4 regions of the Mesobacillus sp. LC4 genome follow, and region 1 is predicted to be linked to each of the others. Evidence: riboswitches for the same ligand, from Rfam matches in the RefSeq annotation. Region 1 holds a riboswitch; each other region holds the start of a gene.
What was found. Region 1 has a riboswitch for S-adenosylmethionine ahead of AB5I83_RS20615 (methionine ABC transporter ATP-binding protein). Riboswitches for the same ligand answer to the same signal wherever they lie in the genome.
Positions count from the first base shown of each region.

Region 1 (3,094 bases):
ACCAATTTTTTAGTTTTTGGGTGATAGAGCAAAATATTGATACCATCATATTGGTATCGTTTTCACGGAAGACAAGAAGATTGTTGCTGTAAGCAGTATCCGGATTCAATCCAGACTGACCACAAACCTAAAGAATGGATTTTCAAGCTTAAAAAGGATAATCTAATCGTAGAGTTTTTTAAATCGATGCTATTGGAAAGGAATAAATTATGATTGCGAAAACAGAAGAAGATTTTAACGGATTAAAAGAAATCGGCAGGATTGTCGGCTTGATTCGCGAAGAATTAGTTGGGAAGACTGCACCTGGAATTACCACGAAAGAGCTCGATGAAATGGCAGGCAGGTTGTTTGAAGAGCATGGCGCTATTTCCGCTCCGAAGGGTGAATACAATTTCCCAGGATATACATGCATCAGTGTGAATGAAGAAGTCGCACACGGGATTCCGGGCAGCCGGGTGATCAAAGAGGGCGATATCGTTAATATCGATGTTTCCGGCTCAAAAAATGGATATTTCGCTGATACTGGCATCTCATTCGTCGTTGGCGAAGGTGATCCGATTTTAACCAAGATTTGCGAAACGGCTGTAGAGGCTTTTGAAGCAGGCTTGAAAAAAGCGAAACCAGGCTCGAAGAAAAGCGGACTTGGCAAAGCAGTTATAGCGACTGCGCGAAAGAACGGACTGACAGTGATCAAAAACCTTACTGGCCACGGGATTGGGCGTACTATCCATGAAGCCCCCGATCACGTTTACAACTATCATGAGCCATGGGATGACGAACTGTTAAAAGAAGGAATGGTCATCGCTTTCGAACCATTCATCTCAACACGCGAAGAAGAAGTCTTCCAAAATGAAAACGACGAATGGACCTATGTAACAGAAAACAGCTTTGTCGCTCAATGCGAGCATACCATCATCCTAACGAAAAATGGACCGATTGTGATTACCCGATAGAGCTCTTTTCCCGATGGAACCCCTTGCTGCTGCAGGGGTTCTATTTTTTTTGGCCGATTCCTTTTATTTAATACTATATTCCTATTTTTCGTATTACTAAAAAAAATACAACAAAAATGATTGACACTTTTTCTTTGACACAGTAAAGTAATAAACAAGATTCACAACTCAATATTCGTTACTTCTTATCAAGAGAGGTTGAGGGACTGGCCCTATGACACCTCGGCAGCGGACTCCTTTGGAGGACTGTGCCAAATCCAGCAAGCATGAGCTTGACAGATAAGAAGAGGCTGACTTTTCATTTGATGTCCTCTTCTTTCTGAAGGGGACTTTTTATTTCCCAAAAATACCCACCCAAAAAATTTCATAAGGATACTTTCTTATCAAGAGAGGCGGAGGGACTGGCCCTTTGATGCCTCGGCAGCGGACTCACAATGAGTACTGTGCCAAATCCAGCAAGCATGAGCTTGGGAGATAAGAAGAGATATTGACCAGCATTCGTTGCGGCATGCCTCTTCCTGTTTCCGGGAAGAGGTTTTTTTATATCCACAAAGGAGGAAGACAGATGATCACATTTGAGCAAGTGGAAAAAGTCTATGAAAGCCGCGGAAATAAGGTAGCGGCATTGAATGGAATTGATTTAGAAATCAAAGAAGGAGAGATATTCGGAGTCATTGGTTTTAGCGGTGCGGGAAAAAGCTCGCTGATCCGCTGTGTGAATTTGTTGGAACGGCCGACATCTGGAAGGGTGATTGTGGATGGCTGCGACATGACTTCCCTGTCTGTAAAAGAAGTGAGAGAGGTTAAAAAGAATATTGGGATGGTATTCCAGCATTTCAATCTTTTAAACTCCAAGACAGTATTTGAAAATGTCGCGATGCCCCTCATTCTCGGTAAGCTTCCGAAGGCGAAAATAAAAGAACGGGTTTATCAGTTGCTCGACTTTGTCGGACTGGTTGATAAAGCAGACAATTATCCAGACCAGCTCTCGGGCGGCCAGAAGCAGCGAATCGGAATTGCCCGGGCTCTGGCAACCCAGCCGAAAATCCTGCTTTGCGATGAAGCGACATCTGCCCTGGACCCGCAGACAACCAGCTCGATCCTACAGCTTTTGAAAAAAATCAATAAGGAGTACAACATAACGATTTTAATCATTACCCATGAAATGTCCGTCATCAGGGAAATTTGTGACAGAGTTGCTGTCATCGAGGATGGAAGAATCATCGAGGAAGATACTGTCTTCAGTGTTTTTTCAGCTCCTAAAACAGAAACGGCAAGAAATTTCGTCAGCACCATCATGAATGACAGCATTCCTGATTCCGTGTACAAGATTATTGAAGAAAATTCAGGACTGCATAAGGTATTCCGGATCAACTTTGTAGGCCAGTCAGCCGGTCAGCCGCTTCTGTCCCAGCTTTCAAAGAAATTCGATATCAACGTCAATGTTCTTTTCGGCAATATCACAGAACTTCAAGGAATCCCATTCGGAAACCTGATTGTCGAGTTACAGGGCCGTGATAAAGAAATTCTGAGAGCCCTTAATTTTATCGATCAGCAAAAAGTAAGCATAAAGGAAGTGACAGCACATGCTAGTTAATTCAGAGCAAATTATTCAGGCCTTAATCGAAACACTGCAAATGGTTGCGTTCTCCCTCCTGTTTTCGGCAGTCCTCGGAGTGCCGCTGGGAATCGCGCTTGTGGTCACCAGGAAAGGCCATTTACTTGAAAACGCCCCTGTCTTCAATGTACTAAATAGTCTAATCAACGTCTTTCGCTCAGTGCCATTCATTATCCTGCTGGTCGCAATCATCCCGCTGACCCGGCTGATTGTTGGTACGTCAATTGGTACAGCAGCGGCTGTAGTTCCACTAGTCTTCTATGCCGGTCCGTATATTGCTAGATTGGTAGAGAACTCCCTCCTGGAAGTGGACCCCGGAGTGATTGAGGCAGCTGAATCAATGGGTGCCACACCATGGCAGATTGTTTTCAAATTTATTCTTCCCGAAGCGATGAGCTCGCTGATCCTTGCTTTTACGATTGCGACGGTTGGATTGATCGGTGCATCAGCAATGGCCGGCGCAATCGGCGGCGGCGGCCTGGGCGACTTGGCAATTACATATGGTTATCAGCGCTTTGATACC
Region 1 covers NZ_JBGCUB010000009.1:13,564-16,657, forward strand. Annotated here, with positions in the region: gene map (type I methionyl aminopeptidase) at 210-953, shown strand; SAM riboswitch class I at 1,136-1,239, shown strand; SAM riboswitch class I at 1,331-1,434, shown strand; gene AB5I83_RS20615 (methionine ABC transporter ATP-binding protein) at 1,519-2,550, shown strand; gene AB5I83_RS20620 (methionine ABC transporter permease) at 2,540-3,094, shown strand, end outside.

Region 2 (3,094 bases), on a different contig from region 1:
CCCGGAAAGTCAATACTGATGTTTTTCATTTGAAGTTTCATCCCCGGGCCTCCTCTCTATCATTCTGCAAAGCAGACACTCTCGTAAGTTTGAGAGTGTCTGTTTTGTTTTGTTTGAGTGTAAACTGGAAAAAATCGTGCGGAATTTCCAATTCGCTATAAAAGTGAAATTCTCGCTATATATATTGAAAAGTCGCTATATTATTGGAAAAGTCGCTATATAATCGAGAAAGTCGCTATATAATATTTTTTTCAGCTATAAAAACTTCTCAACCAACCATTTCAATAGTTATTTCTTATAATGATCCTTCAATTTCTCCATCCAGTCTTCCAAAAATGCATCCGATTTGCCCCAGCCTTCGATGATTTCAGCTAAATTCGCCATGTTCACCGGCTCTTTTGACTGCTGGAGCTCTTCCTGGGAAATCAGTGATGCTTCTAAGTCGTAGCTTGCTGGAGTTTCTTCACCTGCAAGCTTTTTCGCAAGCAATCTCATATTCACTTCCCCAATCAGCTTTGGATCAACAGCGGCCGTGTATTTCCATGAGCTTCCATCTCCCTGGATTTCCTGCAGGTCAGCATTGGATACATCAATTCCGTAAATCTTGATTTCATCGCGGCCCGCTTCCTTGATGGCACGTGCTGCACCGATCGCAAACGCGTCCCAAGTTGCGAAAATCGCGTCAATTTCTCCTTTTGGATGCTTATTCAGCATGGCTGCAACAGCGTTCTGCGTCTGGACGCTTGTATCAGCGGCGGCCACTCCGAATCTCTCAACTTCTTTGATTCCCGGATTCGCCTTTAAGGTTTCCTGGTAAACTTTATTTCTTCTGACCATCGGCGGGAAGCCATCTACCCATAGATAAACGATATTTGCTTCGCCATTTTGGTCTTTCACAAGCTGGTCCAGCGCCTGTGTGGCGAGGGCTTCATCGTCCTGGGAAGTAAGAGTGACACCTTCTACCTGAGCAAGGTCTGGATTCGAATCAAAAGTCACGACACTTTTGCCCTCATCCACTAACTTTTTCACATCATCTACTGTTGCCGCATCGTCACCATGCGAGATGATGAATCCATCATAATCCTGCTGCAGCCCTTGGTTAATCGCGTCATGGAATTTTGCTGTATCTCCATTCGCAGTAAAAACATCTACCTTGAAGCCAAGAGCTTCTCCTTCTGCTTTTGCTCCGGCTAAAAATTGTGCAGTATGGTCGTCTCCGCCGATCTTGCGGATCACTTTAATTTTGACTTCCTCACCTTTGGCAAATCGCTCCGGAACTCCCTCAACAGGACCAGAGGCCGTCTTCGTCTCTCCCCCGCCACAGCCTGTCAGCAGCAATGCAGAAGCAACTGCACCTAAAAATACTTTTTTCATTCCTTTTTTCATCTGAATTTCCCCCTTTGATTGATCTGCCTGTCTAACACAAATAAAAAAACCTCTCCAGAAAAGAGAGGTTTCAAACGCAGTAAAAATGCAAAGGTCGGATTCCTCTCTTATCTTTCAAAACAAAAAAAATTGTTTTGCAGGATTTAGCACCAATTCCAATTGGAACGGTTGCTGGGCGTCATAGGGCCAGTCCCTCTGCCACTCTTGATAAGAGAATTTCTTTATTGAGTTAATGTTGCAAATCGATAAATTTTACTTTAAACTCCTATACTCATATTGTCAATATTATTTCGAAAATTTAATTTTATTCTTTTTTCACACCAAGCAAAAAGGAAGACTCCAATCGGAATCTTCCTTTTTCAATTAACCTCTCCCTGCAGCGGTCATCCATTCAAACTGGCGAAGCTTCACTTCGTACAGTGTCAATGGGTCGCGGTACAGCTCTGGGTTGATTCTCATTTTTTCAAGCTCGGTCTTGCCATAACCAATTTCGGAATTGGCATCTTCTACTGCTTTTTCTAGTACGTTGAATGGATTTTTGAAGAACAGGTTCACGTCGCGTTCAATCGATTTTTCAAAAATCTCGAATTGCTGCAGGAATCTTTTCGCGGTGGTCACGCCGATCTCATAATAATCTTCTGTCTCCAGATAGGTTTTATATCGGTTATAAAGCATCGCATTGTTTTGCGGCAGCACGCCTAGCAGCTTGCCTGCGCTCTTCAGGAAGAATTGCTGCGGTGTCGAGCGGTTCATGATGTTGATTTTTTCATAGTGAACGCCGTTCGTCATCCGATTTGCATCGCGGCGCCAATCATCAAGTACCCTGAAATCGCAGTCCAGGCTGATCCGTTCATCTCCATACATCGAGTTAAAACCGTCAGCCATTTCATTCAAATAGTTTTGGCTATGATCGAATTCGTCCTTCGAATGCTGAATCCATCCTTGCAAATCCTCATGGAATTTCGGCAACAGTGTTTCATCAAGATATTCTCTTATCTTCTTGTTCATCGCTTCATCCATTTCAGTATGGATTTTTCCGAAATCGCTGTCCTCTGTTACCAATTCAGAACAACTCCGCAGGATTTCCGGAATTTTTTCAATGATTTCCGTACGGGTTTCGTCCTTGATTTTACGGTATGACTTCTGAATGGATTTCGATTTCTCTTCCTCGATGTCACCCAGTTGATTGATCGCACCATTCAGCTTGCTTACCATCTCTTCGTTCCAGCTGATTGTTTCCATATGGTCATTTTCAATTTCAATCCGTTTATCAAGCAAATACGTGATCGCCCTTCTCACAAAGAATTGCAGTTTTGCTGTGCGCTCCTGATCGAAGTCTACTGTGCTTCTGTTTGCTTTGATAAAATCAGAGAAATCTCTCAACTGCTTGCCTTTATCATAAGTAGCTGAGAAAGCGAACATCTTTGCTTCAGGATAGTATTGGCTGATTTCCGCTGATGTTTGGTCGAATACTTCTATTGCCTCTTGCTGACTGTAGACAGCATCTATTTTATTCAACAGGAAGTGAATAGGAAGCTGCGGGAAGTACTCGGATATTTTCGTGAGGATTTCCCTTTCTTTTTCCGTAAAAGGGTCATTTGCGTTAAGCACGAATAATAGGCTGTCAGCAAACCTCAAGTAATTGTACAACGGATGATTGTCATAGTTATTACGATTGATTCCTGGAGAATCAATTAGCGCCAACTGA
Region 2 covers NZ_JBGCUB010000003.1:91,010-94,103, forward strand. Annotated here, with positions in the region: gene AB5I83_RS11310 (sugar ABC transporter ATP-binding protein) at 1-41, opposite strand, end outside; gene AB5I83_RS11315 (sugar ABC transporter substrate-binding protein) at 289-1,386, opposite strand; SAM riboswitch class I at 1,491-1,600, opposite strand; gene AB5I83_RS11320 (dynamin family protein) at 1,750-3,094, opposite strand, start outside.
Region 2: another riboswitch for S-adenosylmethionine. It lies ahead of AB5I83_RS11315 (sugar ABC transporter substrate-binding protein); the one in region 1 lies ahead of AB5I83_RS20615 (methionine ABC transporter ATP-binding protein).

Region 3 (3,094 bases), on a different contig from region 1:
AGCTGCAGCGACATTTTATAAAAGGGAGTACGGAGTCGACCTTGATCCGGAAGAAGAAATTGCCATCCTTTTCGGGGGCAAGGCTGGCCTGGTAGAAATTCCTCAATGTCTGTTGAATCCTGGGGACACGATTCTCGTTCCAGATCCCGGCTATCCTGACTACTGGTCGGGAGTCGAGCTGGCCAGGGCAAAGATGGTGACAATGCCACTCCGGGAAGAGAATGACTTTATGCCTGATTATGAAGAGTTAGCTGCCGAGCAATTGGATAAAGCCAAGCTGATGTTCCTTAACTATCCTAATAATCCCACAGGGGCAGTTGCCGATAAACAATTTTTTGATGAAACAATCGAGCTTGCACGAGAGAATCAGATTTGTGTCGTTCACGATTTTGCTTATGGTGGAATTGGCTTTGACGGGAACCGCCCACAAAGCTTTTTACAGTCTGAAGGCGCAAAAGACGTAGGAATCGAAATTTATACTCTGTCAAAAACTTATAATATGGCTGGATGGCGTGTTGGTTTTGCTGCAGGAAACAAGAGTGTGATTGCCGCAATCAACTTGCTGCAGGACCATATGTATGTCAGCTTGTTTGGTGCAGTGCAGGAAGCGGCTGCAGAAGCATTGCTGGGACCGCAGGAGTGTGTTGCCGAGCTAAACAATCTATATGAAACCCGAAGAAACGTACTTATTGACGGCCTGACAAAGATAGGCTGGCAGGTGACTGCTCCAAAGGGCTCATTTTTTGCGTGGCTGAAGGTTCCAGAACCATTTACTTCGGTTGAGTTTGCGGATTTCTTACTGGAAAAAGCACATATAGCAGTTGCCCCCGGTGTAGGATTCGGTGGCTATGGAGAAGGTTTTGTGCGGGTGGGCCTGCTGACTTCGGCAGAGAGACTGCAGGAAGCAGTCAGCAGAATTGAAAGCTTGGAAATATTCAAAAAATAGTTGACATTGTTTTATGAACCTGACATAATCCTAATTAACAAATTTACTTTAACCAATTAAATAACTTGATTAAATTATTTTCTTATCAAGAGCAGGCGGAGGGACGAGCCCGATGAAGCCCGGCAACCGATCCAGCGTAAGCTGGGCACGGTGCTAATTCTTGCAGCGAAAGCTGAAAGATGAGAAGAGTTTAGTGTATTTTCTAACCTCTTCTTTGTGAAGAGGTTTTTTTAATGCCCAAATACAACTGGGTTCAATAAGTATCGAAGGGATTGATCTTCATGAGTGAAATTACAGCGACTTACATAGTCCATGACGCCAAACATAACCCGCAGAAAAAAGCAGAGGGAATCGCGCTCGGCTTGACAGTGGGATCCTGGACTGACCTGCCGGAACTGGACCAAAAACAATTAAAAAAACATAAGGGAAGAGTGGTTTCTGTAGAAGGCTCGAGCCTGGACCATAATTCAGAAACAGTGGCAACAATCAAAGTCGCCTATCCTGCCCTCAATTTTTCACCCGACCTGCCAGCCATTTTGACAACTGTTTTTGGAAAACTCTCGCTTGATGGCAAAGTGAAACTTGTCGATCTCGAATTTGATGAAGAATTAAAGAAACACTTCCCAGGTCCTCGCTTCGGAATCGAAGGAATCAGGAGGAAGCTTGGTGTTTATGACCGTCCATTGCTTATGAGCATCTTCAAAGGTGTTATCGGACGTGATATGGATTTCCTGCTAAAACAACTTAAAGAACAAAGCCTTGGAGGAGTTGACCTGATCAAGGACGACGAGATCCTGTTTGAAAACGAATATACACCTTTTGCAAAGAGGATCACTCTTGGTAAAAAAGTTCTTGAAGAAGTCTATGAATCTACTGGACATAGGACCTTATATGCGGCCAATCTGACAGGAAGGACTTCACACTTGAAGGACAAAGCGAGAAAAGCGGCAGAACTCGGAGCAGACGCGTTATTGTTCAATGTGTTCGCCTATGGCCTGGATGTCTTGCAGGAACTTAGGGAAGATGATGAAATCGGGATTCCGATCATGGCTCACCCAGCTGTGAGTGGGGCGCTGACATCGGCTGATGAATATGGCTTTTCCCATTCATTGCTTCTGGGTAAATTACTCCGCTATGCCGGAGCAGACTTCTCGCTTTTCCCGTCACCATATGGAAGTGTGGCACTTGAAAAGCAGCAGGCGATATCAATTGCTGAGGCACTGACTGCTGAGGATCAATACGAAAGGACCTTCCCGGTTCCATCAGCAGGCATACATCCTGGAATGGTGCCGCAATTGGTTAAAGATTTCGGAGTTGATTCTATCATAAATGCAGGCGGAGGCGTTCATGGTCATCCTGGTGGAGCACAGGGTGGAGGCAAGGCATTCAGACAGGCGATTGAAACCGTACTTCAGGGAAAAAGCCTTGAAGAAGGGGCTCTGGATCATGCTGAGTTGAAAACAGCTATACGCCTGTGGGGTTCATCAGAGGCGGTGGCAAAGTGAGTCAGCCTGTGATATTTTGCGACTTTGACGGAACAGTAACAGAAAAGGACAATATCATAGCCATCATGAATGAATTCGGTTCGGATGGCTGGGATGAAATTAAAGAAGCAGTGCTGGGCCGCAGGATTTCGATCAGGGAGGGAGTAGGGAAAATGTTTTCTCTCCTACCTGTTTCGAAGAAGGAAGAAATCATTCAGTTTGCTGTACAGAACGCCAGGATCCGCCCGGGATTTCAAGAGTTTCTTGATTATGCCCATGAGGAAGGTATACCTGTTTATATCGTCAGCGGAGGGATAGATTTTTTCATAGAACCTATCATTCAAAAATTCGGACCGCTCGCTGGAGTGTATTGCAATAGTTCGGATTTTACAGGAAGTACGATAAAAATAGAATGGCCAAACAGCTGCGATGATCAATGTTCAAATGATTGCGGCTGCTGCAAACCATCCATCATGAGAAAGCTGGAAAAAAAGAGCGCCTATAAAATAGTCATCGGTGATTCCGTAACAGATTTGGAAGCTGCAAAACAAGCCGATCTTGTGCTTGCCAGAGACTATTTAAAGGATAAATGCGAAGAATGGAAGATTGAACATAGACCATTCGAAACGTTTTATGACTGTATAGATGCACTTAAAACTGAGAC
Region 3 covers NZ_JBGCUB010000004.1:386,690-389,783, forward strand. Annotated here, with positions in the region: gene AB5I83_RS15225 (aminotransferase class I/II-fold pyridoxal phosphate-dependent enzyme) at 1-946, shown strand, start outside; SAM riboswitch class I at 1,026-1,132, shown strand; gene mtnW (2,3-diketo-5-methylthiopentyl-1-phosphate enolase) at 1,228-2,451, shown strand; gene AB5I83_RS15235 (2-hydroxy-3-keto-5-methylthiopentenyl-1-phosphate phosphatase) at 2,448-3,094, shown strand, end outside.
Region 3: another riboswitch for S-adenosylmethionine. It lies ahead of mtnW (2,3-diketo-5-methylthiopentyl-1-phosphate enolase); the one in region 1 lies ahead of AB5I83_RS20615 (methionine ABC transporter ATP-binding protein).

Region 4 (3,094 bases), on a different contig from region 1:
AACAAACTGAATTAAAAACACGATAATCAAAATAATAATGGTCGCCATCAAAGTGACATCGTTCCGGCTTCTCTGGAATCCTTCCATATAAGCCAGGTTTCCAAGACCGCCGGCCCCAATCACTCCGGCCATCGCTGTGTAACTGACTAACGCGATCGCCGTAACCGTGATACCGGACACCAAGGCTGGCATCGATTCCGGTAATAGAACCTTCCAAATGATCGTCGTTGTCTTCGCTCCCATGGACTTTGCTGCTTCAATGACCCCTTTATCAATCTCACGCAAGCCGATTTCTACCATCCTTGCGTAAAATGGAGCCGAACCAATGATCAATGCAGGCAGGGCTGCATTTTCGCCAATCATCGAACCGACGATGAACTTCGTAAAAGGAATCAACAGAACGATCAAGATGATGAATGGGATGGACCTGAAAATATTGACAACCCCACTCAATACTAAATTGACCGGTTTGTTTTCCCATATATTGCCCTTCGATGTCAAAAATAGCAGCAGGCCAAGGATGGCTCCAAGTATGAAGGTAGCAAGAACAGAAATGGCACTCATATATAGTGTCTCAAGTGTCGCTTCCCACATTCGGTCCCAGTTAACATTCGGAAACAATGTTTCAGCCATTGGAAATCACCTCCACGCCGACTTCATGCTGGCCAATATACTCAATTGCCCTGGCTACTTCGCTTTCGTCACCATCAAGATGGATGAACAAAGTTCCATATGACCCATTCTGTGTCTGAGAAATTTTCCCCTGGACAATATTGACCGTTATCGAAAACTCACGAATCAAGTTTGTGATCAGCGGTTGCTCGGTCCCTTCACCTACAAAAGTCAGCTGAACAACGCGGCCATGTGGATAACGCTCCAATAAGTGGTCAACTGTTTCCTTTGTTTCCTCCGGTTCTGTCACCTGCTGGACGAATCTTTTCGTAATAGGCTGCTGCGGATTCTTGAACACTTCCAAAACCGGACCTGTTTCAACAATATTTCCGCCTTCCATTACTGCCACACGATGGCAAATTTTCCTGATAACATGCATTTCATGAGTAATCAGTACGATTGTTAGGCCAAGCCTTTTATTTATATCAACAAGCAAATCAAGAATCTGGTCAGTCGTCTGTGGATCGAGTGCTGAAGTTGCTTCATCTCCAAGCAACACCTTAGGATTGTTGGCAAGAGCCCTTGCAATTCCGACCCTCTGCTTCTGGCCTCCACTCAACTGAGAAGGGTAGGCATCTCCCCGGCCCTCAAGTCCCACAAGTGTGATCAATTCTTTAACCCGCTTCTCTCTTTCTGCTTTAGCCACTCCGGCAATTTCTAGCGGAAAAGCGATATTCTCCGCTACCGTTCTGGACCAGAGCAGATTGAAATGCTGAAAAATCATGCTGATTTCCTGGCGGGCCTTGCGAAGTTCCGCTCCTTTGATCCGGGAAACTTCCCTTCCGGCTACTACCACAGAACCAGATGTTGGGATCTCCAAGCCGTTCAGCATTCGAATCAAAGTACTTTTACCGGCGCCACTGTACCCGATGACTCCGTATATTTCGCCTTCCTTGACTTCAAGGTTGACATCATCTACCGCTTTAACCTCCCCTTTATTGGAAGGGTAAATTTTTCTGGCATTCTTTATCGTGATCAATTGACTCCCCCTCTTTGCAACCGAGTATTCTACACTTATTAAAACCGTTAAATCTCCTATGTTTAAGAAGGTTATCAATCTAGTTTCCCATTCCCTAACCGAAAAAATTCAAACTTTAGCTAAAATGGAAAATAGCCTCTTAATCGGAGATGATCATGCTCTCGAAAAAACTCTTTTCGAAAAACTTTTTCAAAAAAAGACAAAATAAAAGCCTTCCTGCAAGTGAGCAGAAAGGCATAGTAATAGTGGATTCCTTTCTCTCATCTGCCAAAGCAATTTGCTTTGTGTGAATTGGCACCATTTCAGTAAGCAAAGCTTATTGACGGTTGCCGGGTTTCATAGGGCACTTCCCTCCACCTCTCTTGATAAGAGCACGCTATTAAATTATCTAATCGGTTTTAAGTTACGAGTGTGATTGTAGCACGGAGTGAAAAAGGGTGTCAATAAAAATTATTCTTAAATATCAACTGGAAGCTTATGGATGTCAAGTTCCTGCCGGAACCCCTGGAACTCCGGTCGCTTTTTCGATCGCCTGTTCAAGGTCTTCAATGATATCGTCCACATTTTCAATCCCGACCGAAAGACGGATTAGATCCTCAGGAACACCGGCTGCTTTAAGGCCATCAGAATCCAGCTGCTGATGTGTCGTGCTTGCAGGGTGGATGATCAGGCTTTTTGCATCCCCGACATTCGCGACATGGGACCATAATTCTAATGAGTTAATTAGTTTGGCTCCTGCTTCCCTGCCTCCTTCAATACCAAAGATGACGACTGCCCCTGCTCCCTTTGGAAGATAGCGGTCTGCAAGACTTTTATCAGCATGGGACTCATGGCCAGGATAGCTGACCCATGTAACAGCGGGATGCGACTCAAGATAGTCTACGATTTTCCGTGTATTGGCGATATGCTCCTTCATACGTACATGCAAGGTTTCTATGCCCAAATTGAATTGAAACGCACTCTGTGGACTGATTGCCGGTCCAAGGTCACGCAAAAGTTGAACCCTTGCCTTTACGATATAAGCCGCTGCACCGATTGCCTCGCTATAGACAATATTATGATAGCTGGAATCGGGTTCATTGAAACCTGGGAACTTAGCTGATTTCCAATTAAACTTCCCTCCGTCCACAATAATTCCGCCCATAACTGTTCCGTTTCCTAACAGCCACTTGGTAGCCGAGTGGACGACGATATCTGCGCCATGTTCTATTGGCTGGCAAAGATAAGGAGTCGCAAAAGTGTTATCGATAATCAGTGGTACTCCTGCTTCATGAGCAATTTCAGCCACAGCTTCAATATCGAGGATCCTGAGACTTGGATTCCCGATTGTTTCGGCATAAACCGCTTTTGTTTTTGGAGTAATAGCGCTACGGAAATTTTCAGGATCAGTGGAATCCACCAGATGGACTTTTATACCGTACTTTGGCAGGGTGACAGCAAATA
Region 4 covers NZ_JBGCUB010000002.1:802,194-805,287, reverse strand. Annotated here, with positions in the region: gene AB5I83_RS10265 (methionine ABC transporter permease) at 1-633, opposite strand, end outside; gene AB5I83_RS10260 (methionine ABC transporter ATP-binding protein) at 626-1,651, opposite strand; SAM riboswitch class I at 1,909-2,023, opposite strand; gene AB5I83_RS10255 (O-acetylhomoserine aminocarboxypropyltransferase/cysteine synthase family protein) at 2,136-3,094, opposite strand, start outside.
Region 4: another riboswitch for S-adenosylmethionine. It lies ahead of AB5I83_RS10260 (methionine ABC transporter ATP-binding protein); the one in region 1 lies ahead of AB5I83_RS20615 (methionine ABC transporter ATP-binding protein).